Regions from separate parts of the Streptomyces sp. NPDC052101 genome, predicted to be linked through region 2. Evidence: riboswitches for the same ligand, from Rfam matches in the RefSeq annotation. Region 2 holds a riboswitch; the other holds the start of a gene.
What was found. A riboswitch is a leader RNA that binds a small molecule or an ion and turns the genes downstream of it on or off. The one in region 2 is predicted to bind magnesium.

Region 1: linked by a shared signal. The riboswitch ahead of AB0L75_RS10965 (CBS domain-containing protein) and the one ahead of AB0L75_RS14135 (NRAMP family divalent metal transporter) in region 2 are both predicted to bind magnesium.

What each region holds. Positions count from the first base shown of each region.
Region 1 is NZ_JBFAWH010000004.1:174,905-190,293, reverse strand. It holds gene AB0L75_RS11000 (radical SAM protein) at 1-165, shown strand, start outside; gene AB0L75_RS10995 (SDR family NAD(P)-dependent oxidoreductase) at 155-916, shown strand; gene AB0L75_RS10990 (acyl-CoA thioesterase domain-containing protein) at 965-1,864, opposite strand; gene AB0L75_RS10985 (MMPL family transporter) at 2,016-4,301, shown strand; gene AB0L75_RS10980 (NAD-dependent epimerase/dehydratase family protein) at 4,256-4,747, opposite strand; gene AB0L75_RS10975 (macrolide family glycosyltransferase) at 4,836-6,020, opposite strand; gene AB0L75_RS10970 (aldo/keto reductase) at 6,266-6,754, shown strand; M-box (ykoK) riboswitch at 7,229-7,403, shown strand; gene AB0L75_RS10965 (CBS domain-containing protein) at 7,708-9,075, shown strand; gene AB0L75_RS10960 (divalent metal cation transporter) at 9,072-10,358, shown strand; gene AB0L75_RS10955 (hypothetical protein) at 10,405-10,566, opposite strand; gene adh (aldehyde dehydrogenase) at 10,786-12,309, opposite strand; gene AB0L75_RS10945 (GAF domain-containing protein) at 12,366-13,685, opposite strand; gene AB0L75_RS10940 (N-acetylmuramoyl-L-alanine amidase) at 13,742-14,335, opposite strand; gene AB0L75_RS10935 (acetamidase/formamidase family protein) at 14,524-15,389, opposite strand, start outside.
Region 2 is NZ_JBFAWH010000006.1:172,461-187,849, forward strand. It holds gene AB0L75_RS14115 (hypothetical protein) at 228-497, shown strand; gene AB0L75_RS14120 (hypothetical protein) at 606-869, shown strand; gene AB0L75_RS14125 (glyoxalase) at 899-1,285, shown strand; gene AB0L75_RS14130 (SAM-dependent methyltransferase) at 1,279-1,779, opposite strand; M-box (ykoK) riboswitch at 1,983-2,156, shown strand; gene AB0L75_RS14135 (NRAMP family divalent metal transporter) at 2,464-4,101, shown strand; gene AB0L75_RS14140 (VOC family protein) at 4,137-4,505, shown strand; gene AB0L75_RS14145 (MgtC/SapB family protein) at 4,552-5,283, shown strand; gene AB0L75_RS14150 (hypothetical protein) at 5,391-5,837, shown strand; gene AB0L75_RS14155 (ABC transporter permease subunit) at 6,333-8,087, shown strand; gene AB0L75_RS14160 (nitrate/sulfonate/bicarbonate ABC transporter ATP-binding protein) at 8,120-9,502, shown strand; partial or broken gene AB0L75_RS14165 (MFS transporter) at 9,828-10,688, shown strand; gene AB0L75_RS14170 (metalloregulator ArsR/SmtB family transcription factor) at 10,741-11,034, shown strand; gene AB0L75_RS14175 (metalloregulator ArsR/SmtB family transcription factor) at 11,067-11,471, opposite strand; gene AB0L75_RS14180 (metalloregulator ArsR/SmtB family transcription factor) at 12,070-12,468, opposite strand; gene AB0L75_RS14185 (heavy metal translocating P-type ATPase) at 12,566-14,554, shown strand; gene AB0L75_RS14190 ((2Fe-2S) ferredoxin domain-containing protein) at 14,551-14,958, shown strand; partial or broken gene AB0L75_RS14195 (magnesium and cobalt transport protein CorA) at 15,080-15,389, shown strand, end outside.

The DNA.
Region 1 (15,389 bases), on a different contig from region 2:
CCAGAGCAGATCAAGCTGGTCGGCGACGGCGCGTTCTACGCCCCCATGATCTCCACGCTGATCGCCGAGGAGCGCTACCGCGAGCTGCGTGAGGAGGCCGCACGGCGCAAGAGGGAATCCCGTCGGCCTGCCGCCGCGATGCCGGGGGCGAGCAGTGACGGCTGACCTCCCGCTGGCGGGCCGCGGCTGCGTGGTCACCGGAGGATCGCGCGGCATCGGCGCCGCCGTCGTCCGGCTGGCGCTGGCCCAGGGCGCCGACGTCGTCTTCGGCTACCACCACGGCGAGAAGCAGGCCCGCGCCCTGGCCGACGAGCTGCATGCCACCCACCCGGGGCGGCGCTGCACCCCGCTGCACACCGATGTCTCGGACACCGCGGCGGCCGAACGCTTCGCCGCCTCGGCCCTGGACCACCTGGACCGGTTCGACGTCCTCGTCAACAACGCGGGCATCACCCGCGACACCCTCTTCGCCCGCATGGGCCCCGAACAGTGGCACCAGGTCGTCGGCACCAACCTCGACAGCATGTACACCATCACCAAACCCCTGCTCATGCCCCTGGTGAAACAGCGCAGCGGCGCCATCATCAACATCGCCTCCTCCGCCGGGCTGCACGGCACCCCCGGCCAGACGGCCTACTCCGCCGCCAAGGCCGGGATCATCGGCTTCACCAAGGCGCTGTCCAAGGAGATCGGCGCCCGGGGCGTCACCGTCAACGCCGTCGCCCCCGGTCTCATCGAGACCGACATGACGGCCGCGATACCTCAGGACAGAGCCGAGTTCCTCAAATCCCTGATTCCCGGCCATGCTTTCGGCTCCCCGGAGGACGTGGCACACCTGGTGTGCTTCCTGGCCTCCGGCCGGGCCCGCTACATCACCGGGCAGGCCATCGAGATCTCCGGCGGCCTGATCGTGTAGCCGCCGCACCGGGGGTGCCGGCGCGCGGCGCGCCACTTCGGCGCGCCCTCAGCCGACGCCCCCGTGGCCGCTGCCCACCCGCAGCAGGCCTTCCTGGGCGAGGGTGGCGACCAGCACCCCGTCGCGGGTGAAGACCCGGCCCAGGACCAGACCCCGTCCACCGGCGGCCACCGGGGTCTCGTGGGCGCAGAGCAGCCAGTCGTCCGCGCGGAAGGGGCCATGGATCCACACGGTGTAGTCGAGGCTCCGGCCGCTGGCGTGGAACCACGACACCCCGTGGCGGACCAACACCGTCTCCAGCATGGTCACATCGCAGACGTACACCAACAGGCAGGCATGGAGCAGCCGTTCACGGCCGGCGGTCGCCTCGGCCGGCACCTCGCCCTTGACGCGCACCCACACCTGCGTCCGGGAGGACAGCAGCGCCGGGTCCTTCTCGGCGTCGAAGCTCAACGGCCCGACGAAGCGGGTCTCGTACGGCTTACCGAGGGGGCCGACCGCCTCACCGAACACCTTGGTCAGCCGCTCCTCGTAGGTCGGCAGGCCCGCCGGGTCCGGGACGGACGGCATCGGGTCCTGGTGGCCGAGGCCCGGCTCGGGACGGTGGAAGGAGGCGGTCAGAGCGAAGACCTCACGACCGCGCTGGACCGTATGCACCCGCCGGGTGGCGAAGGAAGCGCTGTCCTTCACCCGCTCGACCCGATGGGCGAAGGGCGCGGTAGGCAGGCCAGGCCGCAGAAAGGAGCAGTGCACGGAGTGCACGGGCAACTCGTCGGCCACCGTACGGCCGGCAGCGGCCAGCGCCTGGGCAGCCACCAACCCTCCGTACACCGGGGAGGACTGCTCCACGGGAGGGCGCCCGAGGAAGTGCTCCCCGTCATCCCCGCCGGGCGCGAGGCCGACATCCAGGAGGCCGAGCAGTTCCAGCAGCGCGCGTTCCTGATGCATGGGCCCCGCTTCGGCTCGGCGTCAGTGCTCGGGAGCCAGTATCCCCAGCTCAGGGCCCGCCCAGCAATCGAACTGGCAGACAGCGACCGGCGGTTCCCCACACCAGCGGCCCATGGCCCGGACAGAGTGAACAACCCAGGGAGGTCCTGTCATGTCGGACCGCGTCAGCGCGGCACTGTACCGGCGGCGCGTCACCGTGCTGTGGGTGAGCGCAGTCACCCTCGTCCTGGCCTGGATCGGCGGCCTGGGCGTGGAACACCGGCTGGTGCACGGCGGTTTCTCCGACCCTGGCGCACAGTCCGCCCGCGCCGCACGCCTCGTGGCCGAGCACTTCCCCTCCGCCGGTGACGACCTCGTGCTGCTGCTGCGCGGCACGACTCCCGTCGACTCAGCGGAGATGACGTCCCTCGGTACCGCTCTGACCCGGCGCGCCTCGCAGACCCCGGGTGTGCGGGCCGCCACCTCGTACTGGACGGCGCGGCGCGCGCCCTCGCTGCGCTCCCGTGACGGTTCCATCGCGCTGGTCACGCTCTCCCTGAGCGGTGACGAGGACGACCGGGCGAAGACCGCCGACCGGGTGGTACCGGACATCCGACGGCACGCGCAGGGGCTGACCGTCCTGGCGGCCGGCCCCGCGCAGGTGCAGTCGGAGGTCGGCAGGCGCACGGCACACGATCTGCTGCTCGCCGAAGCGATCGCCGCGCCGATCACCCTCGTCCTGCTCCTGCTGATCTTCGGCGGCACGGTGGCCGCCACCCTGCCGCTGCTCATCGCGCTGCTGTCGGTCCTGGTGAGCCGGGCCGTGCTCAACGCCCTTGCGGGCGCCGTGCCGATCTCGGTGTACTCGATGAACTCCACCACCTCGCTCGGCCTCGGACTCGCCATCGACTACAGCCTGTTCATCCTCGCCCGCTTCCGGGAGGAGCTGCGCGCCGGCGCCACGGTGCGGGAAGCCTTGGGCCCCACCGTGCGCCGGGCCGGCCGTACGGTCGCGTTCTCCGCGCTCACCGTGGCCCTGTCCCTCATCGCGCTGCTGGTCTTCCCCCAGTTCTTCCTGCGTTCCTTCGCCTACGGCGGCATCGCCGTCGTACTCTCCGCGGCGGCAGGGGCGGTATTCGTCCTGCCCGCGCTGCTGGCCGTCGTGGGCCATCTCGTCGACCGCTACGACGTCTTCGCCCGGCTGCGCGGCCCGGCACGGAACGCGGCAGGCCCGCCGGCGGCCCCCGAGAACGGACGCTGGTACCGGTTCGCCACGGCGGTGATGCGCCGCCCGCTGCTCTACGGCTGCGGCGTGGTGGCCCTGCTGGCCGTCCTCGCGTCCCCGTTCACCCGGGTCGCCTCGGGCCTGTTCGACGACCGCTCACTACCCGCCTCCTCCCAGGTGCACCGCGCCACGCAGACGCTGCGCGACCGGTTCGACGCCGATGCGCTGGGAGCCGTCCCGGTGGTGCTGCAGGGCACGCGGCGGGACCGGGTGCGGAGCCTGGAGACCTACGCCCGGGCGCTGTCCGCGGTGCGCGACGTCCGCCGGGTGACCGCGGCGCCCGGCAGCTACGTCGGCGGGCGCCGGGTCCACGGGCCGGGCCCGGCCGCTGCCGCCCTGGTGGACGGCGACAGCACGCTGCTCCGCGTGGTCTCCGCGGTGGAACAGGATTCCTCCGCCGGCACCCGGCTCGTCCGCCGGCTGCGGGAGGTGGCGCCGCCGGCCGGGGCCTCGGTGTCGGTGGGCGGACGCGCCGCCGAGGTCGAGGACAGCACCGCCGCCATCGCCCGGGCCACGCCCGCCGCGATCGGCATCGTGGTGGGCTCCTCCCTGCTGCTGCTCTTCCTGTTCACCGGGAGCGTCCTGATGCCGGTGAAGGCACTGGCGCTCAACACCCTCAGTCTCAGCGCCACGTTCGGGGCGATGGTCTTCGTGTTCCAGGAGGGGCACCTGTCGTTCCTCGTGGGCAGCCCACCGCACACCGGCACACTGGACGCCACCATCCCGATCCTGACCTTCTGCGTGGCTTTCGGGCTCTCCATGGACTACGAGGTCTTCCTGCTCGCCCGCATCCGCGAGCGCTACCTGCGCACCGGCGACAACACGGAGTCCGTCGCCTTCGGCCTCCAGCACACGGGCCGCATCATCACGGCCGCGGCGGTCCTCGTCGCCGCCGTGCTGTTCGTCTTCGCCATCTCAGGGGTGACACTGCTGAAACTGCTCGGCGTCGGCCTGGCACTGGCGGTCGTACTGGACGCTACGCTCGTCCGAGCTGTGCTCGTGCCGTCGTTCATGCGGCTGGCCGGACGGGCCAACTGGTGGTCCCCCGGGCCACTGCGCCGCCTCCATGACCGTGTCGGGCTGCGCGAGGACGCCGCACAGCACCGCCACCGACCTGAGACCAGGGCTCATGGACACAGGGATGCTCCTTCCGCCCTCCCACCTGGTTCATGAGACCGGCCTGATTCATGAGACCGGGCCGCAGCGGCCTCGCTGGGGCGGCCGCCGTGACCGGCAGGAGTGAGGGCCTGCAACTGGGCGCGCATGCCGTCCCTCAGCCCGGTCGCGGGAGTCCGACCGAGCAGGGACCGGGCTCGATGGGTGTTCGCTCGGGTGAGGGGGACGTCGCCGTCGCGCGGGCAGTCGGACTGAACCCGGACCTTCCGGCCACGAAGCGGTTCGCCGGTCAGGGCAGCCCGCAAGACCCGGTGGAGGAACATGCCAGGCCGCTGGCGCGGGCCGTAGACGGTGAAGTACCGCAGCGCCACCACACTCGTGGGACAGGATGACCGGGCGGCGTGCGCGAGGCAGAGTTGCTCCCCGGCGAGTTCGGTGACCGCATAGGGGGAGACGGGATGGAGTCGGTCGCTCTCCTGGCTCGGTGCGCCGCAGGTCGGCACCTCGCCCGGATCACTCGACCAGGCCGAACGCGAGGTGCTGCAAGTGGAGGACGCCGTCGGCGCCCTCTGATGCACCTGCCCCGCACTATCAGCCCACCCTGTCCCCTGCCAGCTCCTCCTCGATCAGATCGGCGGCCCGGCGGGTGCCGCCCTCGGCGCGCACTTCAGACCACAGCCATGCCGAGCGAGCAGCGACCTGCGGATCGCCGATGAGTTCCATCAGAGCTGTACGCAGCGTCGCCGCCGTGACATGTGCGGTGTCGATCCGGCGGGCGACGCCCAGTTCGACGAGCCGGTCGGCGTGGAGGCACTGGTCGGGTCCGTTCGGTACCGCGATCATTGGCACACCGGCGTACAGGCCCTCGCTGCTGCTGCTCACACTGGTGTGCGTCACCCATGCGTCCGCATGTTCAAGGATCGGCAGCGGAGCCACCCACGGCCGCACCTCGAAGTTGCGGGGGACCCGCTCGACCAGATCGCTGCCACCGCCCGTCTGCAGCACCACATGCCACCCCGGGAGGTCCGCGAACGCTGCCACACACTGGTGGTAGGTCTCCTGCGGCCCGAGGTACGCCGAGCCGGTCAGCGACACCAGCAGCACCTTCTTCGCACCGGCCGGCCGCATCCAGCCGTCCTGCTCCTGGCCGGTGCCGAAGCACGGGCCGACGAAGGTCACCGCCTCGGTGTCGACATGGTCCGCATGCGGCTGCATGGCGCGCGGGATCATGGCCAGCACTCGCGGCGGGTGGCCGGTGAACTCCGCCACGTTCGTGGTCACCGCACCGCACCGGGTCAGCCAGGCGGCGAACCGCGCTCGGTATGCGAGTCCTCCGGGCAGCTGGGCGAACGCCGCACCGATCTCCTCCTGGGCACCTTCCCAGGCCACATGCGCCGCGGACAGCTGGACGAAGCCGCGGCCCTGCGCCTCGGCCAGCGCGCGGCCCGCGTACGCGCCGACGTCGTAGAGGTAGAGATCAGCGGGATCGTCGTCGTACGCGGCGCGCAGCTGTGGCAGCACGGCCGTCGCCTCGTCGAGGAAGAGGGAGGCGGAGGCGATGGGATCCTGCGGCCAGGAGCGGTCGGCGACCGGAAGAGTGGACGTGATGCCGACCAACTCGGCGCCGGTGGAGGTGATCAGCTCGACGAGGGGGTCGGCGGTGGCGTACGTCACGCGATGACCGCGGGCCACCAGCTCACGGATGATCTCCAGACTGGGCAGCACATGGCCGACCAGAGGCGTGCCGACCATGGCGATATGGGCAGGACGGGGCATAACCGGCCTTCCTTGGATAGAGGGCTACGGCAGAGCAACGCTGAGGAGCCCGACTGGGCAACGCAGTCCGCGGACCGAACCGCCCACACGTCCTCCAGCGGGCGCCACAACCCCGAACCGTCCGCGGCTGCCTACGCCACCTCGAACCCGGCTCCCAGCGGTCCGGCTCAACCGCCACCAGCGGCTTCGCCCCTCGAGGGGACGAGGCGTATGGGGCAGATTGGGCGGCGGAGGCTGCACCGCCGATGAGCAGTTGGTGGGGTGGGTGGGTCGAGGGCCGGTGGGACGAGGTGTTCCTCGCCACGAAGTTCGGCGTCGTACACAGCGAGGCCAACCCGCGTGCGCGGCGCGTCGACTCGACCCCTGGGTATGCCCGGTGCGCCTGCGAGGCGTCGTTGCGACGCCTGGGCGTAGATCACATCGACCTGTTCCACCTGCACCGCCGCAACCCGGATGTGCCGGTGGCGGAGACCATGGACGGTGTGGCCGAGCTGGTGGCCGCAGGCAAGGTGCGCTACCTCGGTCTGCCGGAGGTCAGCGCCGGAACACTGCGCCGCGCCTGTGCCGTCGCCCCGGTCGCTGTGCTGCAGAGCGAGTACTCGCTGTGGACCCGCGGCCTGGAGCGGGGATCCTGCCGGCGGAGTACGCGGAGGAGCGAGGTGGTGACGACGCGGGCGGCGCGGCCGATCAGCAGCACGCGGCATGGGGACTTCCCGCGACGCACAAGGTCGTAGCCCTTGGATCTCGACATGCCGAACGCCTGGGCGGCGTCCTCGACGCTCGCGGTACCACACCGGCCATTGACGCCTGCCCTGCTCCGCTCGGCGCTGTCTCCACGTGTTCCCGATGACGCAGCACGCTGAGTGCGTCGCGAGCCTTGAGCCTGCTGAGAAGGGTCGCTGAACTGCAGTTTCGCCCAGGGTGCATTATGTTCGCTGTGGGCGTTACGGGCGATATCTCGACGCATATTCGACGCACGTTACGCACGCTACGCACGTTCTACGAGCGGGCTCCGTACGGGCTCCATCCGCGGAGGAACGGCTTGAGGTCGTCGGGGTTGGGATTGGGTGGAGTGGGGGCACAATCAGGCCCTTGCCGCCACCGCGGCGGAAGCGGCGACGGTCACGGTCCCGTAGTCGCGAGGTCAAGCGCCGGTCATGGATTGGGAGGGCCGGGCGGCGGGGGCGTATCGTTGACGCGGTTTTGATGAGACACCTCGTTCGGTGAGGCGTCTTCACGGACACAGGCCACTGATCCCACCCGTCGAGAGACGCTCCGGATCAGGACAGGTCTCCCCGGCCCAAGGGGTGACCCCAAGTGGCTTCCCCGCAGGTGCGGGGACACGCCGTGGAGTGCCAAAGCTCTGACGAGTTGGGGTGCGTCGGGTCTCTTCCCGGCTGCCCTTGCCGCATGGCCGTGACGTCGTGAGCACGGCCGGGACCGGGAGGAGGCGAGTATGGACAGTAGTCCGGGCCATAGTCGGCCCCTCTCCGCGTTGTCCTCGCTGTCCCTCCGTGGCCTGAGGCAGCTCGTTCTCTTCCACTGACCTGACCCCGCCAGGCCCCCCGTCGTGGGCCTGCCCGGAGAGTCGGGCCCCCGTGTGCCCTGGCGCCGGGTCCGGTGCAGGGCGCGTGCGCTGTCGTGGCCGCCCGGTGCCCCGTCAAGCCGGGGCAAGGGGGTGTTCATCTTGTCCGTCAACACTCTGCTCATGTCCACCTCGGCCCGTCTGCGCGACCGCAGGGTCACCCTGGAGCGCCGCGCCACCACCTCCAAAGCCGTCCGTACGTCCCTGGTCTCGCTGGCCGGACTGGTCGGTGGGTCGGTCACCAATCAGTCCGGCGAGGAGGTCGGCCGTGTCGTCGACGTGGTCGCCCGGCTGTACGGCGAGGAGTCGTACCCGCCGGTCACCGGACTGATCCTGCGGATCGGGCGGCGACGTACCTTCCTCGCGTCGGACGCCATCGGCAAGGTGCACGCCGGGCAGGTACGGCTGCGCACCGCGCGGATCGACATGCGGGACTTCTCCCGGCGCCCGGGGGAGGTGCTGCTCGCCAGGGACGTCCTCGACCACCAGCTCGTCGACGTGGACGGCGTGCAGGTCACCCGGGCCGCCGACCTGTACCTGGCACCGCTCGTCGACAAGGTGGTCCTGGTCGGCGTCGACGTCTCCCTGCCCACGTTGCTGCGCCGGCTCGGCCCGCGCCGCTGGCAGGCCCGGCCGACCCCGGAGCGCGTGCTGGACTGGCAGGCGGTCGCACCGTTCGGCGAGCAGGCCACCGACGGACCGGCGGAGGTGCGGCTGCGCGCCTCCCGGACCGTACTGCAGCGGCTGCGTCCGTCCGATCTGGCGGACATTCTCGAAGACCTCGGTCGCAGTGAGCGGCAGCAGCTGCTGGGCTGGCTGGAGCCGGAGCAGGCTGCCGACGCGCTGGAGGAGATGGAACCGGCCGAGTTGGAGAATCTTCTGCGTGAGGCCGCACCCGACCACGCCGCCCGGCTGGTCGACGAGATGGAGCCGGACGAGGCCACCGATGCCCTGCGGGACCTCACCCGTGAGGAGCGTGAGGCTCTGCTGACACGGATGCCGAAGGGAGAGGCGGCGGAGCTGCGCCGTCTGCTGAGGCACCGGGAGGGCACGGCGGGCGGTGCCATGACCACCCTGCTGCTCACCGCTCGCCGGGACGAGACCGTCGCCGAGGTACGGGGCCGGCTGGCCGAACAGGCCGAGCACCGCACCGAGATCGACGCCGTCGCCGTCGTCGACGAGCAGGACCAACTGCTGTGCGATGTCGGTTTGTTCGACCTGGCGGTGGCCGAGGACACGTCCCTGGTGGCCGACCTGGTGGCGTGGCTGGCCCAGTTCGGCCCGCCCGTCACCATCCATGCGGACACCCCGCTGGCCGAGGCCGCCGACCAGTTGGTCGCCGCCCGCGCCTCTTCCCTTCTGGTGGTCGACGACACCGACCGGCCCCTCGGCCGGATCCTGGCCGACGACCTGCTCGACGCGATGCTGCCCGAGCGCGGGCGCCTGCACTTCCGGAGGTTCCTGCAGTGACCCACGACCTGGACACCGTCGCTCCGGCCCAGGCGGCGCCGGCTCGCCGTACCGGTTGGCGGCGCATCACCATGGTCGCGGCGATCGCGGGCCCCGGCCTGGTCGCCGCGAACGCGGGCAACGACGCCGCCGGCATCGCCACCTACGCCTCGGCCGGCTCCCAGTTCACCTACGGCACCCTGTTCTTCATGGTCCTGGTCACCATCGCCCTGGTGATGGTGCAGGAGATGGCCGTCCGCCTCGGCGCCCACACCGGTAAGGGACTCGGCGCCCTGATCCGTGAACAGTTCAGCCTCCGCCTGACCGCACTGGCCGTCTTCTGTCTGCTGCTGGCCAACACCGGCCTGGTGGTGAGCGAGTTCGCGGGTATAGGCGCGGCGTTCGAGCTGCTGGGCATCCCCAAGTGGGCGGTGATTCCGCCGGCGGCGATCCTCCTGTGGGCGTTGGTGTTGTTCGGCTCCTACCACTGGGCCGAGCGCATCTTCCTGATCATGTCGCTGGCGTTCTTCGCCTACCCCATCGCGATGATCCTCGGCCACCCCGACTGGGGCGCCGTCGGCCACCACCTCGTCGTCCCCCACATGGAGCCGAACAAGAGCTTCATCCTGCTGGCGGTCGCCCTGATCGGCACCACCGTCAGCCCGTACATGCAGTTCTACGCCGCCGCAGGCGTCGTCGACCGGGGCGCCAAGCCTGCCGACTACCCCCTCATCCGGGCCGACGCCATCCTCGGCGCGGTGTTCGCCTGCGTCATCAGCTTGACGATCATCATCGCCACGGCCTCCGCCATCGGCGGCACGGGCCCGCTGGATTCCGCCGCCCAGGCGGCCGAGGCCCTCAAGCCGGTCGCCGGCCAGAACGCCGAACTGCTTTTCGCGTTCGGTCTGATCGGAGCCTCCGCCCTGGCTGGTGCTGTTGTCCCGCTGTCGGCCAGCTACGCCATAGGGGAGGCGGCCGGCGTGGAGCGCTCGGTCTCCCGCAGCTTCCGCGACGCCCCACTGTTCCTGGGCCTGTTCACCGCCCAGATCATCCTCGGTGCCGCAGTGGCGATGACTCCGGTCGACGTCATCCAGCTCCTCATCGGCACCCAGGTCCTCCAGGGCCTGATCAGCCCCATCGTCCTGGTCTACCTGCTCGTCCTCACCAACCGCCGCTCCGTCCTCGGTGAAGCCGCCAACAGTCCGCGCTACCGCATCGCCGCCACCGCCGTGGTGGTCGGCGTCGCCGCCATGTCCACCATCTTGCTGGTCCAGACGGTGCTCGACTGGTTCGGCCTGGCGTGACGCCGCCCAAGGGTCCATCAGTGCCCACTGCGGCTGCCCTGGCGGTCTACAGGATGAGCGGCTCGGAGAGCAGCACCGGCCTCTGGTGCAGGCCCTCCATCACCAGGTGGGGAATGACTTCGAGTGCCGTGTCCGGGGCGTACTCCAGAGCCGCCGCGTCGGGGGACTTGTCGATGTCCCCCGCGTCGGTCCATTTGTAGACCAACACGTACCCGGCGGCCGGGTCCGCCCACCAGAGGCCGGTGGACGCGGCACCTGCTGGGTAACTGGGGGTTTTGGTCCGTGACTGGTCCGGAAGTGCTGGTCAGGAGCGGCATGCGGGTGGGAGGAACTGGGAGTTACGACGTAGACCGGGCCTCGCGCTGAGTAAGGCGAGTGACAGGCGCCTGACGAGAAAAGCCCCAGGTCAGGCGCCCTTTCTCGGCCTCTAGAAGAAGCCCAACTTCTTCGGCGAGTACGACACCAAGAGGTTCTTGGTCTGCTGGTAGTGCTCCAGCATCATCTTGTGTGTTTCGCGGCCGATCCCGGACTGCTTGTAGCCGCCGAACGCCGCGTGCGCCGGGTAGGCGTGATAGCAGTTGGTCCACACGCGGCCCGCCTGGATGGCGCGGCCCGCGCGGTAGGCCGTGTTGGCGTCCCGGGTCCACACGCCCGCGCCGAGGCCGTACAGCGTGTCGTTGGCGATCTTGATGGCGTCGTCGAAGTCGTCGAAGGAAGCCACCGAGACGACCGGGCCGAAGATCTCCTCCTGGAAGATCCGCATGCGGTTGTCGCCCTCGAAGATCGTCGGCTGGACGTAGTACCCGCCCTTCAGCTCGCCGTCGTACTGGATGCGCTCACCACCCGTGAGCACCTTCGCGCCCTCCTGACGGCCGATGTCCAGGTAGGAGAGGATCTTCTCCAGCTGGTCGTTGGAGGCCTGGGCGCCGATCATCGTGTCGGTGTCGAGCGGGTGTCCCGGCTTGATCTGCTGAGTACGGGCGACCGCCGCCGCCAGGAAGTCCGCGTAGTGGCCGCGCTGGATCAGTGCCCGGGACGGGCAGGTGCAGACCTCGCCCTGGTTGAGCGCGAACATGGTGAAGCCCTCGAGCGCCTTGTCCCGGAACTCGTCGTCGCGCGCCCACACGTCGTCGAAGAAGATGTTCGGCGACTTGCCGCCGAGTTCCAGGGTGACGGGCTTGATGTTCTCCGAGGCGTACTGCATGATCAGCCGCCCGGTGGTGGTCTCCCCGGTGAACGCCACCTTCGCCACCCGCGGACTCGACGCCAGCGGCTTGCCCGCCTCCACGCCGAAGCCGTTGACGATGTTCAGCACGCCCGGCGGCAGCAGGTCCGCGATCAGGCTGACCCAGTAGTGGATGGACGCCGGGGTCTGCTCGGCGGGCTTGAGGACGACCGCGTTGCCCGCGGCCAGCGCCGGCGCCAGCTTCCACGCCGCCATCAGGATCGGGAAGTTCCACGGGATGATCTGCGCGACGACCCCGAGCGGCTCGTGGAAGTGGTACGCCACCGTGTCGTCGTCGATCTCGGCGAGCGACCCCTCCTGGGCCCGGATCGCCCCCGCGAAGTAGCGGAAGTGGTCGATCGCCAGCGGGATGTCGGCCGCCAGCGTCTCCCGGACCGGCTTGCCGTTCTCCCAGCTCTCGGCCACCGCCAGCGGCTCCAGATGGGCCGCCATACGGTCGGCGATCTTCAGCAGGATGTCGCCGCGCTCCGCCGCCGGCGTACGGCCCCACGCGGGCGCGGCCCCGTGCGCCGCGTCCAGCGCCCGCTCGACGTCCTCCGCGGTGCCGCGCGCGATCTCGGTGAACGGCTGTCCGTTGACCGGCGACGGATTCTCGAAGTACTGCCCGCGCACCGGCGGGACATACGCACCGCCGATGAAGTGGTCGTAGCGCGCCTGGTAGGAGACGATCGCGCCTTCGGTGCCCGGCGCCGCGTAACGAGTCATGCCTGTCTGCCTCCCGGTGCAGCGCTGCCCGCCGTCGGGCAGCGGTCGCCGCGAGGCTAGGCGGGCGGACGTTGCAAGTACGTTGCGCCACCGGTCCTTCCCCGCCTCTGCCCCCGTCCCCGGCCGGCTGGTGCCGTCAGCTCGGCCTCCAGTGCGGCGAGCCGAGCCCGCACCGGCGCCGCGGGGCGCACCGCGGCGAGCGCCCGCCACACCGCGAGGTCGTCCTCGCCCCAGGGTGCGTGCGCCCAGTCCGCCAGCAGATCCGGATCACGTTGCGCGATCAGCGCCGTCCGCAGCCCGTCGGCGAGCCGGTCCCGCAGCCGTACGATCGCGGGCGCCTGTGAACCGGGCAGCAGCGGACCGTTGTACGCCTCCGCCGCCGCCGTGACCGCCCCGGCTCGCAGCCGCCGCTCCACCACCGTGACGTCCGACTCGACCGCGGCGGTGAGCCGGTACGGCCGCGAGGCGAGTAGTCCCGCCCCCAACGCCCTGCGCAGCCGGGCCAGTTCGGCGCGCAGGGTCACCGGCGTCACCGACTCGTCCGCGTACAGCGCGCACAGCAGCTCGTCCCCGGTCAGGCCCTCGGGATGCCGGGCGAGCAGCACGAGGATCTCGCTGTGCCGGCGGCTGAGCCGGACCCGGCGGCCGTCCAGGATCAGCTCGGCCTCGTCCCGGCCCAGTGCGCCGAGCAGCGGCGTGTCCGGAGCTGTCCGCGGCGGTGCGAGCAGCGCGAGCTGGGCCTCCGCCGCCCGCGCCACCGCCTGCACGAAACCGAGGCTGTGCGGATGCGCCAGCCCGTCTCCGCCGGTGATGTCCACGGCACCCAGCACCCGGCCGGTGCGCGGATCGTGCACCGGCGCCGCCGCGCAGGTCCACGGCTGGACCCGCCGGATGAAGTGTTCCGCGGCGAACACCTGCACCGGGCGGTCCACGGCGACCGCCGTCCCCGGCGCGTTGGTGCCGACCGCGCTCTCCGACCAGCGCGCCCCCGGCACGAAATTCATGCCGTCCGCCCGCCGCCGGGTCGCCCGGTGTCCCTCGACCCACAGCAGCCTGCCGTGCGCGTCGCACACCGCCAGCAGATGCTCGCCGTCGGCGGCGAACGTGCCCATCAGCTCCCGGAACAGCGGCATCACCCTGGCCAGCGGATGCTCCGCCCGGTACGCGCCGAGGTCGTCGTCGGTCAGCTCGACACTGGCCGTGCCGTCCGGCCCGACACCGGCCCGTGCACTGCGCCGCCACGACTCCGCCACCACCGACCGCACCGGGCGCGGCACCGTACCCACCCTGGTGAACGTCTCGTGCGCCCGGCGCAGCACACGGACCCGCTCGGCGGGGTCGGCCCCGGGCTCCAGGGCCACCCACGGATCGGTCAACTCGGCCTCCCGGACCGTGCAACGGTGCTGTCGGTGCTGCGACCATCGTCTTCCCGCTAGGCGAAGTTGACCAGTCTCAGGTACCGGACCCAGTTCCAGTACGGGCCCGGATCGGTGTGATCGGTGCCGGGCACCTCGTAGTGGCCGATGATGTGCTCCCTGTCCTTCGGGATGCCGTGCTTGGCGCAGATCGCCGCCGTGAGCTTGGCCGAGTGTTCGTAGAGGGCGTTGGTGAAGTAGGACGGGCGGTCCACCCATCCTTCGTGTTCGATGCCGATGCTGCGGGTGTTGTAGTCCCAGTTGCCCGCGTGCCAGGCGATGTCGGCCTCGTGCACGCACTGCGCCACGTGCCCGTCCGCCGACCGGACCAGATAGTGCGCGGACACGCTCTTCTCCGGGTTGGCGAAGACCGCCAGCGTGTTGGCGTACGTCTCCTGCGTGACGTGAATGACCACGCGGTCGATGGCGTAGCTGTCAGGGCGGTCGGACGCGGTGTAGTTGGCGGTGTTCGCCGGCCGCCACTCGGCCGGCGGGTAGTCGACGGGGGTGGACTGCGCATCGGCTCGGGGGTCGGTGAGCAGTGCGTACGGGACGGCGGCGAGCGCCGCACCCTTCAGCAGCCGTCGTCTGCTCAGCCGAGGCTGAGCCATGCTCGCCGCTTGTGCCGACTCTCTTGGCTGTGCCGGGCGGCCGGCCGGGTCCATGTCCATCGGCGGGTGCCTTTCGAGGTGTGGGGGCGTCAGAAGTCGTGGGGGTGACGGGAATCGATGACGTCAGGAGTCGTGGGTGACCGGAGCCGTGGGTCAGGGGAGTCGGGGGCCTCAAGGGTCGGTCGGCGTCAGCCGCGCAGTGCTCGCGCCGTCTCCCGCAGCCGGGCGTGCACGCCGCGGTATGTCTCGCGTGCCGGCAGCCACTCCTTGCGGAGCTTGGCCACGCACGTGTAGTTCGTGTCGCACACGTTGGCCAACGGTGATTCGACCGCCTGGGTTGCGAACTGGTACGCGTCCGGCGCACTGAACCCGTAGTCGCGCACCAGCCACTGCACCAGGTCGAGCTGAGATATCCGGAACGCGTCCTCCAGCGGGCGGGCCGAACCGGTCGAGATGATGTGGGTGTCCGACTCCAGCCGGGGCCACGGCGTGGCGACCTCCTTGAGGAGGTCCACGACCACCACGGTGTTCATCGCGCACTCCACGGCCACACCGCAGGTCTCGCCCTCGCCCTGCCGGGCGTGCCCGTCGCCGAGGCTGAGCAGGGCACCCTCGACGTTGACGCCCAGATAGCAGGTGACGCCGGCCCGCATCTCGGGCGTGTCCATGTTCCCGCCGTGCGCGTCCGGGACCAGGGCCGAGCGCACCTCCAGATTGGCGGGGGCCACGCCCACCGTGCCGTGCATGGGATCCATGGGCAGCTCCACCTCGATGTCGCTGTCCTGTGCTTGGAACAGGGCGGTACGGCGCGCGCGGTCCAGCTGCCAGATCCAGACGCGCTCCGGCAGCGGGGGCTGCAGCGTGGCCGTGGTGTGCGTGGAGGTGAGCGCGCCGAAGAGCGGGACCGTCGTCGACGCCGCCCAGTCACGGGCCGGTTCGATGGACACGAAGTGCACGGCCACGGTGTCGCCCGGCTCCGCGCCCTCGATGTGGAAGGGGCCGGTCTGCGGATTGAGGAACGGGAACTCGCAGACCTCGGAGACGAGGTCCTTCT
Region 2 (15,389 bases):
CCCTGAAACGCCGGCGCGACAGTCGAGGCCGAAGGCGGGCCGACGGAGATCGTCTTCCGCAACCCTCGATCGCGGGCTCTGGGCGCCAACAGTCCGAAAGGCCACGCCGGTTACGGGCGCACACCCTCGGCTCGGCGGCATGGCCCCCTCTACCCCGAGGTCCCAACTTCCCTGGAGATGTGGGCTACTTGGCTAGCTTCCCGCCCCTCACAAAGGAGGGCACCACTATGCGCCTCCCCGGCAACCTCACCCCCGCGCCCTGCCCGCCCGGCCGTATCTGCCCGCGGGTCCGGCTGACCCTGGACGACGGCGTCGAACGCACCTATCTGCTCGACCTCCCGGCCTGCGTCGAGGGCCGATGCGGGACCTACGAACCGCGCGTCCACCTGGCCCACATCCTCGCCCGGCAGGGCCACCGACCTGCCTGGCTGGCCGAGTTCACCGGCCTTCCGCTGAACGCCGCACAGCACATCACCGACCTCGCGACACATCCCTGACACGACCCCACCCCAAGCCCCTACCTCTGGGCCGGCGCACCCGTCCCGCCCCTGCGCGCGGACGGCCGTCAAGCCGTGCCCGAGCGCACTCCGCGGAGGCAATCCCCCATGTCAGTCTTCGCCCACCACCCTCCGCGCCCCACGGGCATCCGCTCGCACGGCGCCCGGCAGTCCCTGCGCAACGTACTCGTCGGCATCGTCCGCCGTCTCGCCGACAGCCCTCTGGAGCAGCCCGTGCTCCACGCGCTCGACGCCCCGGTCCGCCGGGTGACAGTCGGCGCCGTCCGGCAACGGCCGTACGCCCACTGGCAGATGACCGCCAGTCCGGACGGCGTACGGCGCCTCGAAGCGATCTGGCACACCCGTCACTGACGTCACCGACCATTGACCGGAGGTCCGGCATGATCACCGCAGTCGACCACATCGCGCTGGCCGCCCCGCTGGGCAGCGAGGAGTTGTTGCGCGCCTACTACGTCGACGCGCTCGGTCTCGTAGAAGTCCCCGGGCCGGCCCTTCATGCCGCCCGCGGGGGCTGCTGGTTCAGCGACGACGACGGCCGTGTCCGGCTCCACCTGGGCATCGAGACCCCGTACCGGGCGTCCGCGAAGGCCCACCCCGGCCTGCGCGTCCAGGCCATCGACTCGCTCGCCGCCCGCCTCGAAGCCTTCGATGCCCTGGTGGTCTGGGACGACACGCTGCCCGGCCACCGCCGCTTCTACAGCCAGGACCCCGTCGGCAACCGCCTGGAATTCCTCCAACCCGGCAGAGGGGGAACAGCCGGTCAGTAGTACCCGCACATAAGAGCGGTGGCCCAGGCGGGCTGTGTGACCGGGTCCTGGGGGCCGAACTCGGTCATGTAGGGCTTGATGTCGAGGACGGGAGTGCTGTCCACCGCATCCAGCCCTTGGACGTGCAGATCGAGTCCGTCGACCTCGATCAGGCGGCAGCGGGAGACGCCGAGCCGGTTGGGGCGGTTCTTGCCGCGTTGAGCGAAGATGCCGACCTGCGGCCAGTCGGTGTTGCCGCGGGGGTGACGGGCCCCGGACTCGATCTTCTCCACCGGGACTCGGTCGAAGTGGTAGACGACCTCCAGGTGGGAGAAGGCGTCCAGGCCGGCCACCGCGTCGGAGGTGAAGCGGGTGGCGTCCAGGCGGATGACGGCCGTCTCCCCGCCCCAGTCGTCGTCCCGGATCTCCGGCCGGCCGCCGATCACCCGGCCCACGGGAACGGAGACCACCTCAGCGAGAGTGCTGCTCTCGGGCACGTGTCGCGCCTCAGACATGCTGTCGCACCTTTCGTGAAAGCGTCGGGAGCGGGTGCAGGTCGACCCGCACGTGGCTCACCGTATCGATCACTCGTTCGCGCCGCGGTGCGGTTGGCGAGGACTGCGCCCGCCTCTACATGTACGGTCGGCCGCCGGTCAAGACTCCGCCAAGAACTTGCGTTCATGCGCAAGTAGGGGGCTAGACTCATGGAGGTTTGAAAAGGGCACCTCGTTCGGTGAGGCGTCTTCACGGACACAGGCCACTGACCCCACGACTTCGAGAGACGCCCAGGGTCAGGACACCTCTCCCCGGCCCAAGGGGTGAGGCCAAGTGGCTTCCCTCGCAAGGGGATTACGCCGTGGAGTGCCAAAGCTCTGACGAGTTGGGGTGAGCCGGTCGTACGGACCGGGTTACTCCTTGCCGAGTCGTTGCTGACGCGCACAAGTCGCGTCCCCGGCCGGAAGGAGGCGAGAGACATGGACTGCAGTAGCAGTAGTCCGGGCCACAGTCGGCCCCTGACCCGCTTGTCCTCGCATTCTTCCGGCACGCGGTAACCACCTCCCCTGCGCGGATCCACTCCGCGTCCCGAGCCCCGTACGGCCCTGTGCCGTGACGGGCCGCCGTCCTGCGCGCTCACGCAGGGGGGATGGCTTTCGCGTGCCCCTCTACCTCCCCCTCTGGGGGGATTCGGGAGGTATGACATGACCACCGTGACCGAGACCACCGAGACCCCGCGCGCCGCGGTCCTCGACGACGCGCACGTCGGCGACATCCGCGGCGCCCTCGGCACCATCAAGCTCGACGACACCGCACCCCGCACCGGCCTGTCCGCCAAGCTCAAGACGCTCCTCGCCATAGTCGGCCCCGGCCTGATCGTGATGGTCGGCGACAACGACGCCGGCGCCTTCGCCACCTACGGCCAGGCCGGCCAGAACTACGGCACCCACCTGCTGTGGACCCTGCTGCTCCTCGTGCCCGTGCTGTACGTCAACCAGGAAATGGTGCTGCGCCTCGGCGCGGTCACCGGCGTCGGGCACGCCCGTCTGATCCTGGAGCGGTTCGGGAAGTTCTGGGGCGCGTTCAGCGTGATCGACCTGTTCCTGCTGAACGCGCTGACGCTGGTGACCGAGTTCATCGGCATCACGCTGGCATCCGGGTATCTGGGCCTGCCGAAGGTGGCCGCCGTGGTCCTCGCGGCCGGAATCATCATCGCGTCAGCGTTCACGGGGTCGTTCCAGCGGTTCGAGCGGGTGGCGATGACGCTGTGCGCGGCCTCGCTGCTGCTGGTGCCGATCTACTTCATGATCCACCCGCACGCCTCGCAGATGGCGCGTGACTTCGTCGTACCGAACATGCCCGGCGGCACCGGCCAGCTGTCCACCGTCATGCTGCTGATCATCGGCATCGTCGGCACCACCGTCGCGCCCTGGCAGCTGTTCTTCCAGCAGTCGTACGTCATCGACAAGCGGATCACCCCGCGCTTCATGAAGTACGAGAAGGCCGACCTGGTCATCGGCATCGTCGTGGTGGTCATCGGGGCCGCGGCCATGATGGGCTTCACCGCCGCGGCCTTCGCGGGCACGCACGGCTTCGGGCAGTTCACCGACACCGCGGGCATCGCGACCGGCCTGGAGAACAAGGCCGGGAAGCTGGCGGGGGTGCTGTTCGCCATCGCGCTGCTGGACGCATCGATCATCGGCGCGTTCGCGGTCTCGCTGTCCACCGCCTACGCGATCGGTGACGTGCTCGGGATGAAGCACTCCCTGCACCGCGGGGTGGGCGGCGCGAAGGGCTTCTACGCCGTCTACGCCGGCCTGGTCGCGGCGGCCGCCGCCATCGTGCTGATCCCGGGCTCGCCGCTCGGCCTGCTGACCGAGGGCGTCCAGACGCTGGCCGGGGTGCTGCTGCCGTCCGCCTCCGTCTTCCTCCTGCTGCTGTGCAACGACAAGGCCGTCCTCGGCCCGTGGGTGAACGGCCCGAAGACCAACGCCTTCACCTCGGCCGTCGTCGGGGTCCTCGTCAGCCTGTCGATCATCCTGACCGCCTCGGTGCTGTTCCCCGACATCTCCTCCGAAGCGATCCTCGACATCATGGCCGCCTGCGGCGTCGTCGGGGTGCTGGCCGCCGGCTACGCCTTCACCCGCCGTCGCACGGGCACCAAGGAGGACCCGATCGACCGGACCGGCAAGGACGAGTGGCGGATGCCGCCGCTTCAGACCCTGACCCGGCCGCCCATGTCCACCGCCCGCAAGATCGGCATGGGCGCCCTGCGGACCTATCTGCTCATCGCGATGGTCCTGGTCGTCATCAAGATCGTCGAGGTCGCCCTCGGCGGCTGAACACCGCCCACCTTCTCACCGAAAGGCACACCGACATGCTCGTCGCTCTCGACCACGTCCAGCTCGCCGCACCGCCCGCGAGCGAGGACCGCCTGAGGGCCTTCTACGTCGATGCCCTGGGCCTGGTCGAAATCCCCAAGCCGCCGGTGCTGGCCGCTCGGGGCGGCGCCTGGTTCGCGAGCGAGGACGGGACCGTCCAGCTGCACCTGGGGATCGAGGAGCCCTTCCGGCCCGCGACGAAGGCCCACCCCGGGCTGCGGGTGAAGGACATCGATGCCTTCGCCGACCGGCTCGCGTCCCACGGAGCCCCGGTGACCTGGGACGACAACCTGCCCGGCCACCGCCGCTTCTACAGCACCGACCCCGTCGGCAACCGCCTGGAATTCCTCGAACCCCTCGACTGAGCCCAGCAGCGGACGCCGTGCGCACCGCGACTGAAGGAGGTGCCTCATGCAGGCCCTGACCACCGTCGACTTCCTGACCCGGCTCGGCACCGGGGTGGGCTGCGGGGCGCTGATCGGCGTCGAGCGGCAGTGGCGCGCCCGGATGGCCGGGCTGCGCACCAACGCCCTGGTCGCCACCGGCGCCACCCTCTTCGTCCTCTACAGCGTCGCGGTCGGGGACGCGGGCAGTCCCACCCGGGTCGCTTCCTATGTCGTGTCCGGGATCGGGTTCCTGGGCGGCGGGGTGATCCTGCGCGACGGCGGCGGGGTGCGCGGCCTGAACACAGCCGCCACCCTGTGGTGCTCGGCGGCGGCCGGCGTCCTGGCCGCCGCCGGCCGACTCGAACTGGCCGTACTCGGCACGGTCGCGGTACTGGCGGTCCACCTGGTACTGCGGCCCGCCGGACGGCTGCTGGACCGGGCCCCGGCCGCCGGCACCGACCCCGACGCCACCGTCCGCGCCACCGTGCACCTGGTGTGCGAGCGCCAGGCCGAAGCCCATCTGCGGGCCCTGCTGCTGCAGACCCTGGCCGCCTCCGCGCTCGCCCTCACCGGGCTGCGCGCCCGCCGCGAGGGCGAGACCACCAGCCTGCACGCCGGCGTGACGATCCACGGCGACGTCGCCGCCGCGCTGGAACAGGTCATCTCCCGCCTCTCTCTGGAGCCGGGCGTGAGCGACCTGCACTGGCACATGGACGACGAGGGGTCCGAGCGGGAACGACCCCGGGCGCTGGCCTGACACGACCAGGGCAGCGCCCTCTGTCCCATGGCTCGGACAGGGGTCCCACGGCCCCAGGGCAACGGTCCGGTCACGGGCCAGGATGGAACCTGAAGGGAGAGGGTGTCATGAGGACCCTGCCTCACCTGCGCACGGGCGAGGGAGCCACCGTGCTGGGAGTGTTCACGCTGACCGTGCTGGAGATGACCGCTCTGGCGACCGCGCCCGCCCGGGACCGGCCACTCGTCAGCGGGGCTCTCATCGGCGCCGCCACCGCCACGTTCGTCGTGGTGGCCGCCATGTGGCACAACCACCGCAACGCCGCCCGTCAGGCCCGGCTGCGCCTGCCGCAGACGGTCGACGAGTCGTGGTTCACGGCACGCGCGCTGTACGGCTTTCCCATGGAGGACGTACGCCCGTACCTGCTCGGGAAGGACGCGCCCAACCTCAACACCCTTTACACCGCATGGGTCTTCGCCACGCACGGGCAAGACGCCACGTGGATCGACCGGCACCTGGACCTGCCCGCCAACATCACCCGTCTCCTGGTCGAGGCGGCCCGGCAGCGTCACTGAGCGACCGGGCCTATAGGTACTTCTGAACACGGGGTTCCAGAGTGAACTTGGCGACCCGGCACCCCTGGTCGCCGACCGCCCGCCCCGTCCTCAGCGTTGTCCACCGCGCCCACTCGACGCCTGGCGCCCGGCGCGGGAACGCCGAGATCGCTATTTGCGCATCGATGCAATAAGCGGCACACTCTCTGTCGGCACCCGCCTGTCCACCACCGGAACCGCGCAACCGAACGGAGGCACCCATGGACATCGACATCGACCCACCCAGTCCATGCCGCTGCCTCGTCGGCAGCCACTGACTTCACCCCCCGTACATGACGGCCAGAACACCCGTGGACTCATACGACCCCGGGTCCATACGGCCGTGACGGACGCGCTGCCCCCGCGGGTGCCCGTCGGCGCCCCGGCCCGCAGCCCCCTTTCCCCCTCACCACCTGCTGTTTTCTCACCGCTCGCGTGCCGCGCTCCAGCCGTGCCGTGCGGTTGGAGGTTCCTGTGATGTCGTTCAGGACGAGCACGCCCGCCACCCGGTCCTCGTTCTCCGCGCGGTTCGCGGGCCGGCTGTCCCACTTCTCCTGGGTGGACCTGGCGGTCGCCGCCGCCGTACTGGTGCTGCTCTATCTCGCCCTGCGGGTCGGGAAGGGGACCACGGTCTCCTTCACCCCGAGCCGCCACGTCAGGGTGGACACCAGCGTCGCCGAGCTGCCCTACGACGCCGCCCGCTCGCTGCTGCGGATGTTCGTGGCGCTGGCCCTCTCCACCGTCTTCACCCTCGTCTACGCCTACACCGCCGCGAAGTCCCGCCGCCTGGAGCGGATCCTCGTCCCCGCACTGGACATCCTGCAGTCCGTCCCCGTCCTCGCCTTCCTGACGGTGGCCGTGACCGGGTTCGTCGCCCTGTTCCCCGGTTCGATGCTGGGCCTGGAGTGTGCGTCGATCTTCGCGATCTTCACCTCCCAGGCGTGGAACATGACGTTCAGCTTCTACTACTCGCTCACCTCGCTCCCCCGCGAACTCGACGAACTGTCGAGGTCGTTCGGCTTCACGCGCTGGATGCGGTTCTGGAAGGTGGAACTGCCCTCCGGCATGATCGGCCTGGTCTGGAACGGCATGATGAGCTTCGGCGGCGGCTGGTTCTTCCTCGTCGCCTCCGAGGCCGTCACCCTGGGCGGCACCAACTACGCCCTGCCTGGAGTCGGCTCCTACGCCGGCGCCGCGATCGCCGAAGGCCATCTGGGCAAGGTCGGCTGGGCCATCCTCACCATGGCGGTCATGGTCATCGGGGTGAACTTCCTGTTCTGGCGCCCGCTGACCGCCTGGGCCGAGCGCTTCAAGAACGAGCAGTCGGAAGCCAGCGAGGTCCAGCGCTCCTACGTCCTGGACCTCCTGCGCCGCTCCCACTGGCCCCGGCTCCTCGGCCGCGCCCTGCGCCCCGCCGGACAGACCCTGAACCGGGCCGGGCGGGTCTTCGGCGTCGACGACCGCCCACTCGCCGTCGACCGCACCCGGCAGCGCACCGGAGACGTCGCCTTCACCCTCGTCGCCGGCGGACTGATCCTGTGGGGCCTGATCGACCTCGGCCACTACCTCCACGACCGCACCGGCCTCGGCGTCTTCGGCGAACCCCTCCTCCTCGGCCTCGCCACCCTCGCCCGCGTCGCCGTCCTGGTCACGGTCGCGACGCTGGTGTGGGTGCCGATCGGCGTGAAGATCGGCTTCTCGCCGAAGCTGACCCGCATCGCCCAGCCGGTCGTCCAGGTCCTGGCCTCCTTCCCCGCCAACTTCCTCTTCCCGCTGGCCGTCTGGTTCTTCATCAAGACGGGCCTGACGATCGACATCGGCGGCATGTTCCTCATGGCGCTGGGCGCGCAGTGGTACATCCTCTTCAACACCATCGCCGGCGCCATGGCCATCCCGACCGACCTGCGCGAGGCCATGGACGACCTGGGCGTGACCGGCTGGCAGCGCTGGAAACGGTTGATCATCCCGGGGATCTTCCCCGCCTACGTCACCGGCGGCATCACGGCATCGGGCGGCGCATGGAACGCCTCGATCGTCTCCGAGGTCGTCGGCTTCGGCGGCACGACCCTCACGGCGACCGGCCTGGGCGCCTACATCGCCCACGCCACCGGGGACGGCAACTTTCCGAAGCTGATCGCGGGCGTCGCCGTGATGAGCCTCTACGTCGTCTGTCTCAACCGCTTCTTCTGGCGCCGCCTGTACCGGCTGGCCGAGTCGCGCTACTCCCTCTGACCTCCCCCGTCGAACAGCATGTGGAGCCAGTCATGGCGATCAACAACCTTCCCCTGACCGACACCGCCCGCCCCACCGATGGCGAGGTACTGCTGGAGACCGTCGGCCTGACCAAGTCCTACGCCGGCGCCGACGGCGAACTGCCCGTCCTGTCCGGCATCGACCTTCAGGTCCGCGCCGGTGAGGTCGTCGCCCTGCTCGGCAAGTCGGGCTCGGGCAAGTCGACCCTGCTGCGCTGCCTGGCCGGGCTGGTACCCGCCAGCTCCGGCACCGTCACCTACAAGGGCAGCCCGCTGACCGGCGCCAACCCAGGCACGGCGATGGTCTTCCAGACCTTCGCCCTCCTGCCCTGGCTGACGGTGCAGCAGAACGTCGAACTCGGCCTCGAAGCCAAGGGAGTAGCGGCCCCCGAACGCGCGGACGCCGCCCGGCAAGCCATCGACCTGATCGGCCTCGATGGTTTCGAGTCCGCCTACCCCAAGGAGCTGTCCGGCGGCATGCGCCAACGGGTCGGCTTCGCACGGGCGTTGGTGGTCGAGCCGGACGTACTGATGATGGACGAGCCGTTCTCCGCCCTGGACGTCCTGACCGCCGAGAACCTGCGCGGGGAACTGATGGAGCTGTGGGAGTCCGGCCAGTTCCCGACCCGGGCCATCGTGCTGGTCACCCACAACATCGAGGAGGCCGTGCTGATGGCCGACCGGATCGTGGTGCTCGGCTCCCGGCCCTACGGCGCCATCCGGGAGGTCTTCGAGGTCGGCCTGGACCGCCCGCGCGACCGTAACTCGGCCGCCTTCGAGGACCTCATCGACCGGGTCTACCGCACGATGACCGGACGCCAGAAGGAGGGCCGTACACCGGGCCGCGCGGAAGGCATCGAGCTGGACAAGCGCACCCCGGCCAACACCCCGCTACCCCGGGCCAGCGTGGACGGCCTGTCCGGTCTCGCAGAGATGGTCCTGCACCGTGGCGAGCGCTGCGACCTCGCCGACCTCGCCGACGACCTCGGCCTGGCAATCGACGACATCCTGCCCCAGGTCGACGCCCTCGACCTGCTCGGCCTCGCCCAGATCACCGGCGACGACCTCATCCTCACCGCCACCGGCACCGCCTTCGCGAGCGCGGACGTGCAGGAGTCGAAGAAGATCTTCGCCGAGGCCGTGATGCGCGCCCCGCTGGTGAAGCTGATCACCAGCAGTCTGCGCCAGAAGCCCTCCGGCACCCAGCGCGCCGGCTTCTTCCGCGACCTCCTGGCCCACCACTTCACCAGCGAACAGGTCACCCACCAACTGGAGACGGCCACCGACTGGGGCCGCTACGCCGAGCTGTACTCCTACGACGCCGAACCGCAGGAATACCGCCTGGACCAGGACGACGAGGGCCCCGGACACCGGGAGGAGCACCTCACCCGCTGAGCCGGTACTACAGTTCCGGGCGGACGCATGCGAGGGCGTCGGCCCACCGGGGCGGGCGGCGCATGCCGCATTGACGGACCCGGCTGCGGCACACGCACCGGACGAACTTCCCTCTGGCGACCGCGAGTTCACCGAGACAGCTCCCGCGCAGGCCAAGGGTGCAGCCCTGCCCACCGCCCCTGCCCACCGCCCCAGCCCACAGCCTTTTGCGCCCCGCCTTCACCCGACCCGGGCATGACATCACCACACATGAAATCAACGCGTGCATTTATGCGCACATGTTGCAGGCTGGTGGGACCGAGAACTCCTGGGGCAGGAGGGACCCATGCTGACGGTGCTGCGCAACCGCACCTACCGCCACCTGTTCACCGCGCAGGTCATCGCCCCGGTCGGCACCGGACTGGCGACTGTCGCGCTGAGTCTGCTCGCCTACGACATCGCGGGCGCGAACGCGGGATCGGTACTGGGCACCGCGCTGGCGATCAAGATGGTCGCGTACGTCGGGATCGCCCCGGTGATCAGCGCGCTCGCCCACCGGCTCCCCCGCCGGGCCCTGCTGGTGGGGACCGACCTGACGCAGGCGGCGGTTGCGCTCGCGCTGCCGTTCGTCACCGAGGTCTGGCAGGTGTACGTACTGATCTTCCTGCTTCAGTCCGCCTCGGCCGCCTTCACGCCCGCCTTCCAGTCGGTGATCCCCGAGGTGCTGCCCGCCGAGCGCGACTACACCCAGACGCTGTCGATGTCCCGCCTCGCCTACGACCTGGAGAGCCTGTTCAGCCCGGCGCTGGCCGCCGCCCTGCTCACCCTGATCAGCTACAACCGGCTCTTCTTCGGCACCCTGCTGGGCTTCCTGGCCTCCGCCACACTCGTCGCCTCGGTCACCCTCCCCAGGCCCGCCGCTTCCGGCCTCCCGGACTCCGCGGGCATCTACACCCGGGCCACGCGCGGCACCCGCCTCTTCCTGGCCACCGCGCGCCTGCGCGCCCTGCTCGTCCTCAACCTCGCGGTGGCCGCCGCCAGCGCCCTGGTCACCGTCAACACCATCGTGTACATCCGCGACCACCTGCACCGGGCCGCCTCCGACGTACCCCTGGCCCTCGGCGCGTACGGTGCCGGCTCCATGGTCACCGCCCTGCTCCTCCCCCGGGCCCTCCAGCGACGCACCGACCGCTCGCTGATGCTGCCGCCGCCTTCGTCCTCGCCGCCCTGCTCGCCGCGGTGGCCGCAACGGCGAACGCCTGGACACCGCCGCCGCCATCCTGGCCCTGCTCGCCGACCGCACCCGCCTGGCACTGCTCCAGCAGCTCACCGAGGGCGAGGCCGACGTCACCACGCTCACCGAGGCGTGCGGCGCCGCCCGTCCCTCCGTCAGCCAGCACCTGGCCAAGCTCCGCCTGGCCGGCCTGGTCGCCACCCGCAAGGACGGCCGCCGCATGGTCTACATGCTCAAGCACGGCCACCTCGGCCGCCTGGTCAACGAGGCGCTGAACGCCGCCGACCACCAGATCGGCCACCTCCCGCCCCACGACTGAGCCGGCCCGTCCGCGCCGTACTCCGCCCGGGCCTAGCCCAAAGCGGGCCGTCGTCTGAGCGCCCCACGCGCTACGGACTGCTCCGGCACTGCCGCGGCCGACTCCTGGCCCGCCGTGCCGCCCGGCCCCGAGGCGTCGTCACGGGCGCTCGCCACCAGCTGGACCTCCTCCAGCAGACCGCGCACGCTCGCCGCCCGGTAGTAGATGCGCGTACCCTCCCGCCGCGTGGTCACCAGCCCGGCCGCCCGCAGCTTCGCCAGGTGCTGCGAGGTAGCGGCCACATGGGCGCCCAGGATCCGGGCCAGCTCGCTCACCGGCAGCTCCCGGCCGTTCAGCGCCCAGAGCAGCCGGTACCGGGAGGGGTCGGCCACCGCCTTCAGCACTGCCACGGCTCGCTCTGCGGCCTCCTCGTCCCACGCCTGTTCTTGCGCATCCATGCAACTATGGTACCGGCGTTCCACGCCGACAGGACCTGCCCGTCACGAGGACTCGGAGAACAGCCATGGCGGCCGACAGCACCCCGCAGCGGCCCGTCCCCGTGATCGACTGCGCCCTGCACGAGGACGGCCGCCGCCGACCAGCTCCGAGTCGTCGCCCGCGCCTTCGACCTCCACCCCCTCGCCGTCGAGGCCCCCTGAACGCCCACCAGCGCCCCGAGCCGGAGCGGTACGACACCCTCTTCCTCGCCCTGCGGACCGCCGTCCGCCACGATCCGTCCGAGCGGCTCGCCCAGGGCCCGGCAGAGCCGTCCTGCACGCCATCGCCGACCGCTTCGTCGACCAGCACCTCGACGTCATCACCGCCCCGGAGACCGCGCCTTCTCCCCGGAGGTCGGCCACGACGTCGGCCGCATCTACCAGCTCAAACGCGACCTCGCCGAGCTGCAGCGCACGGTCACGCCGCTCGCCCGGACCCGCGTCCGACAGAATCACGACGTTGGCTCTTCGACTTCCCGACGACACTCATCGGCGCTGACGCCCTGGTCACCCTCGTCTACCTGGTCTTCCCCCGAAGGCGCGCCGGTTGTGACGCGGATCAGCGCGTGACACCGAGAGCGACCCCGTCCGCCTGGACCTCGTCGGCGACGTCGCTGAGACCGAGGCGCAGGTGCTCGATGTGGTAGACGGCCTGGTCGAGGAGTTCGGCGACATGGTTGTCATAGAGGGCGTAGATCACCGAGCGGCCTTGGCGGCGCCCCACGACCAGGCCGAGGTTGCGCAGCAGTCGTAGCTGGTGGGAGCAGGCGGACTGCTCCATGCCGACCTCGGTGGCGAGTTCGGTGGCGGGGCAGGGGCCCTCCCGCAGGCGGGAGAGGATCAGCAGCCGGGAGGGGGTGGCCAGGGCCTGGAGGGTGGTGGCCACCCGGGCGGCGCTGTCCGCGTCCAGGCGGGTGCGCGGCACGGCGTTCTTCGCGGGAGCTGCTCCATGGCCCATGGAAGCCATCATACAAGCGATACTTGAAGAGCTCTTCATATGTACCTGTATGGTGGACGAGTTGGTTTGCCCCTCCCTGCCGAAGGTCTCTTCCGTCATGTCCTCCACCCTGACCGAGCGCCCCGCGCCCGCCGCGGCCGCACGTCCCGAGGCTGCCCCGCGCCGGCGGACCCAGGTGTTCGCGCTGACCGAGGCCCGCTGGGCCGCTGCGGCCACGGTGCTGTTCCTGTTCGCACTGCCGCTGCAGCTGACCGGCGCGCCCACCTGGGCCTGGGGTGTGCCGTACGCACTCGCCTACGCGGCAGGCGGCTGGGAGCCCGCGCTGGCCGGGCTGCAGGCGCTGCGGGAGAAGACCCTCGACGTCGACCTGCTGATGATCGTCGCTGCGCTGGGGGCGGCGGCCGTGGGCCAGGTGATGGACGGCGCCCTGCTGATCGTCATTTTCGCGACCTCCGGTGCGCTGGAGGCGCTGGCCACCGCGCGCACCGCCGACTCGGTGCGCGGCCTGCTGGATCTGGCCCCGGCCACCGCGACCCGGCTGCGCGACGACGGCGGCGAGGAGAGCGTGGCCACCGCCGATCTCACTGCCGGTGACACCGTCCTGGTGCGGCCCGGCGAGCGGATCGGCGCCGACGGCCGGGTCCTGGACGGGGCGAGCGAGGTCGACCAGGCCACCATCACCGGTGAGCCGCTCCCGGTCGTGAAGGAGCCGGGGGACGAGGTGTTCGCCGGCACCCTCAACGGCACCGGCGCCCTGCGCATCAAGGTCGAACGCGACGCCTCCGACTCGGTGATCGCCCGCATCGTCCAGATGGTCGAGGAAGCGTCTGAGACCAAGGCGCCGACCCAGTTGTTCATCGAGAAGGTCGAACAGCGCTATTCGATCGGTATGGTGGCGGCGACCCTCGCCGTGTTCGCGGTGCCGCTCGTGTTCGGTGCCGCACTGACCGGCTCACTGCTGCGGGCCATGACGTTCATGATCGTGGCCTCGCCGTGCGCGGTGGTGCTGGCGACCATGCCGCCGCTGCTGTCCGCGATCGCCAACGCCGGGCGGCACGGCGTGCTGGTGAAGTCCGCCGTGGTGATGGAGCGCCTCGGCCAGGTGGATGCGGTCGCTCTGGACAAGACCGGCACGCTTACCGAGGGCACGCCGCGCGTGACGGAGATCCGCCCGCTGGCCGGCTCAGGTCTGGACGAACTTCGGCTGCTGGCGCTCGCAGCCGCAGCCGAGCACCCCAGCGAGCACCCGCTGGCTCGCGCCGTCGTGAACGCCGCCCGCACCCGCGGCCTCGCCCTGGCCGCCGCCGAGGACTTCACCTCCACGCCCGGCCTCGGAGTGACCGCCGCCGTCGACGGACACACGGTCGCGGTCGGCTCCCCCGCCCGACTCCTCTCCGGCGCCACCGACGCCCACTCCGCCCTCGCGGCGGCCGTCGCCGCCGGACTGGAGGAAGAAGGACGCACCGCCGTGCTCGTCATGGCCGACGGTGCACAGGTGGGCGTACTGGGCATCGCCGACCGCCTGCGCCCCGACGCCGCCGACACCGTCACCTCCCTCACCGCGCTCATCGGCACCCCGCCGATACTGCTCACCGGAGACAACCGGCGCGCAGCCGCCCGCCTGGCCGCCGAGGCCGGCATCACCGACGTACGCGCCGGACTGCTACCCGGGGACAAGGTCACGGCGGTCAGGGAACAGGAGCGCGCCGGTCGTAGGGTGCTGCTCGTCGGCGACGGGGTCAACGACGCCCCCGCCCTGGCCGCCGCCCACACCGGCATCGCCATGGGCCGGGCCGGCTCCGACCTGGCCCTGGAGACCGCCGACGCGGTCATCGTCCGCGACGAACTGGCCACCGTCCCCGCCGTGCTGGCCCTCTCCCACCGGGCCCGTCGCCTGGTGGTGCAGAACCTGGTCATCGCAGCCGTGTTCATCTCCGGCCTGGTCGTCTGGGACCTCGTCGCCACGCTGCCGCTGCCGCTCGGTGTCCTCGGCCACGAGGGCTCGACCGTCATCGTCGGCCTCAACGGCCTGCGTCTGCTGCGCGAGGCCGCATGGACCAAGGCCCGCACGGAGGACAACCGGTGACCCGCCGCACCCGACGGTCCACCCCCGTTCAGGGCACGGCGGACCGCTGCACCGTCACGGTCTGCCGGGGCTGCTGCTGCGGCACGCCGAAGGTCTCGGACCTGGACCACGCGGCCCAACTCACCGATCTGCGCGCCTCGTTGTCCGGAGTGGCGAACGTACGGCCCACCGGCTGCCTGGACGCCTGCGAACGTGCCAACGTGCTCGTCGTCCAGCCCTCCGCCACCGGACGCCGGGCCGGCGGCCGCCCGGTCTGGCTCGGCCTGGTCAACGACCCAGAGGCGACCGCCGACATCACCGCCTGGGTACGCGACGGCGGCCCAGGACTCGCCGACCCGCCCGCCGTCCTGGACCTCTACGCCTTCAGTCCCTCCCGCCGCGTTCGCCGGCAGATCGGGGACTGAGCAGAACCGCACGGGACGCTGTCGCGGCCTCCGCGTCAAGGGGCCGCCCGTGTTCCCCGCCCCCGACGCTCGCCTTACCGGCTCCTGGCACACTGTCCGGATCCGGCGAAGGAGATCCCGCATGTCGATGGTCGGCAACCTGCGCAAAGTGGCCCGCCTGACGCGGCGGAGCCGCCGCGTGGACCTGAGCCACCCGGCCCGTTCCCCGCTGGGTTCCTCAGTGGTCAACTGCGTGGTCTACCGCGACGGTGTCCGGCAACCGGTCACGGACACGGTCGAGGAAGCCGTCCGGCAGGTACGCAAACACGGCCACGGCTTTGTGTGGCTGGGTCTGCACGAGCCGACGGAGGCGGAGTTCGCGGAGGTCGCCGAGCTGTTCGCCCTGCACCCGCTCGCCGTCGAGGACGCGATCCGGGCCCATCAGCGGCCCA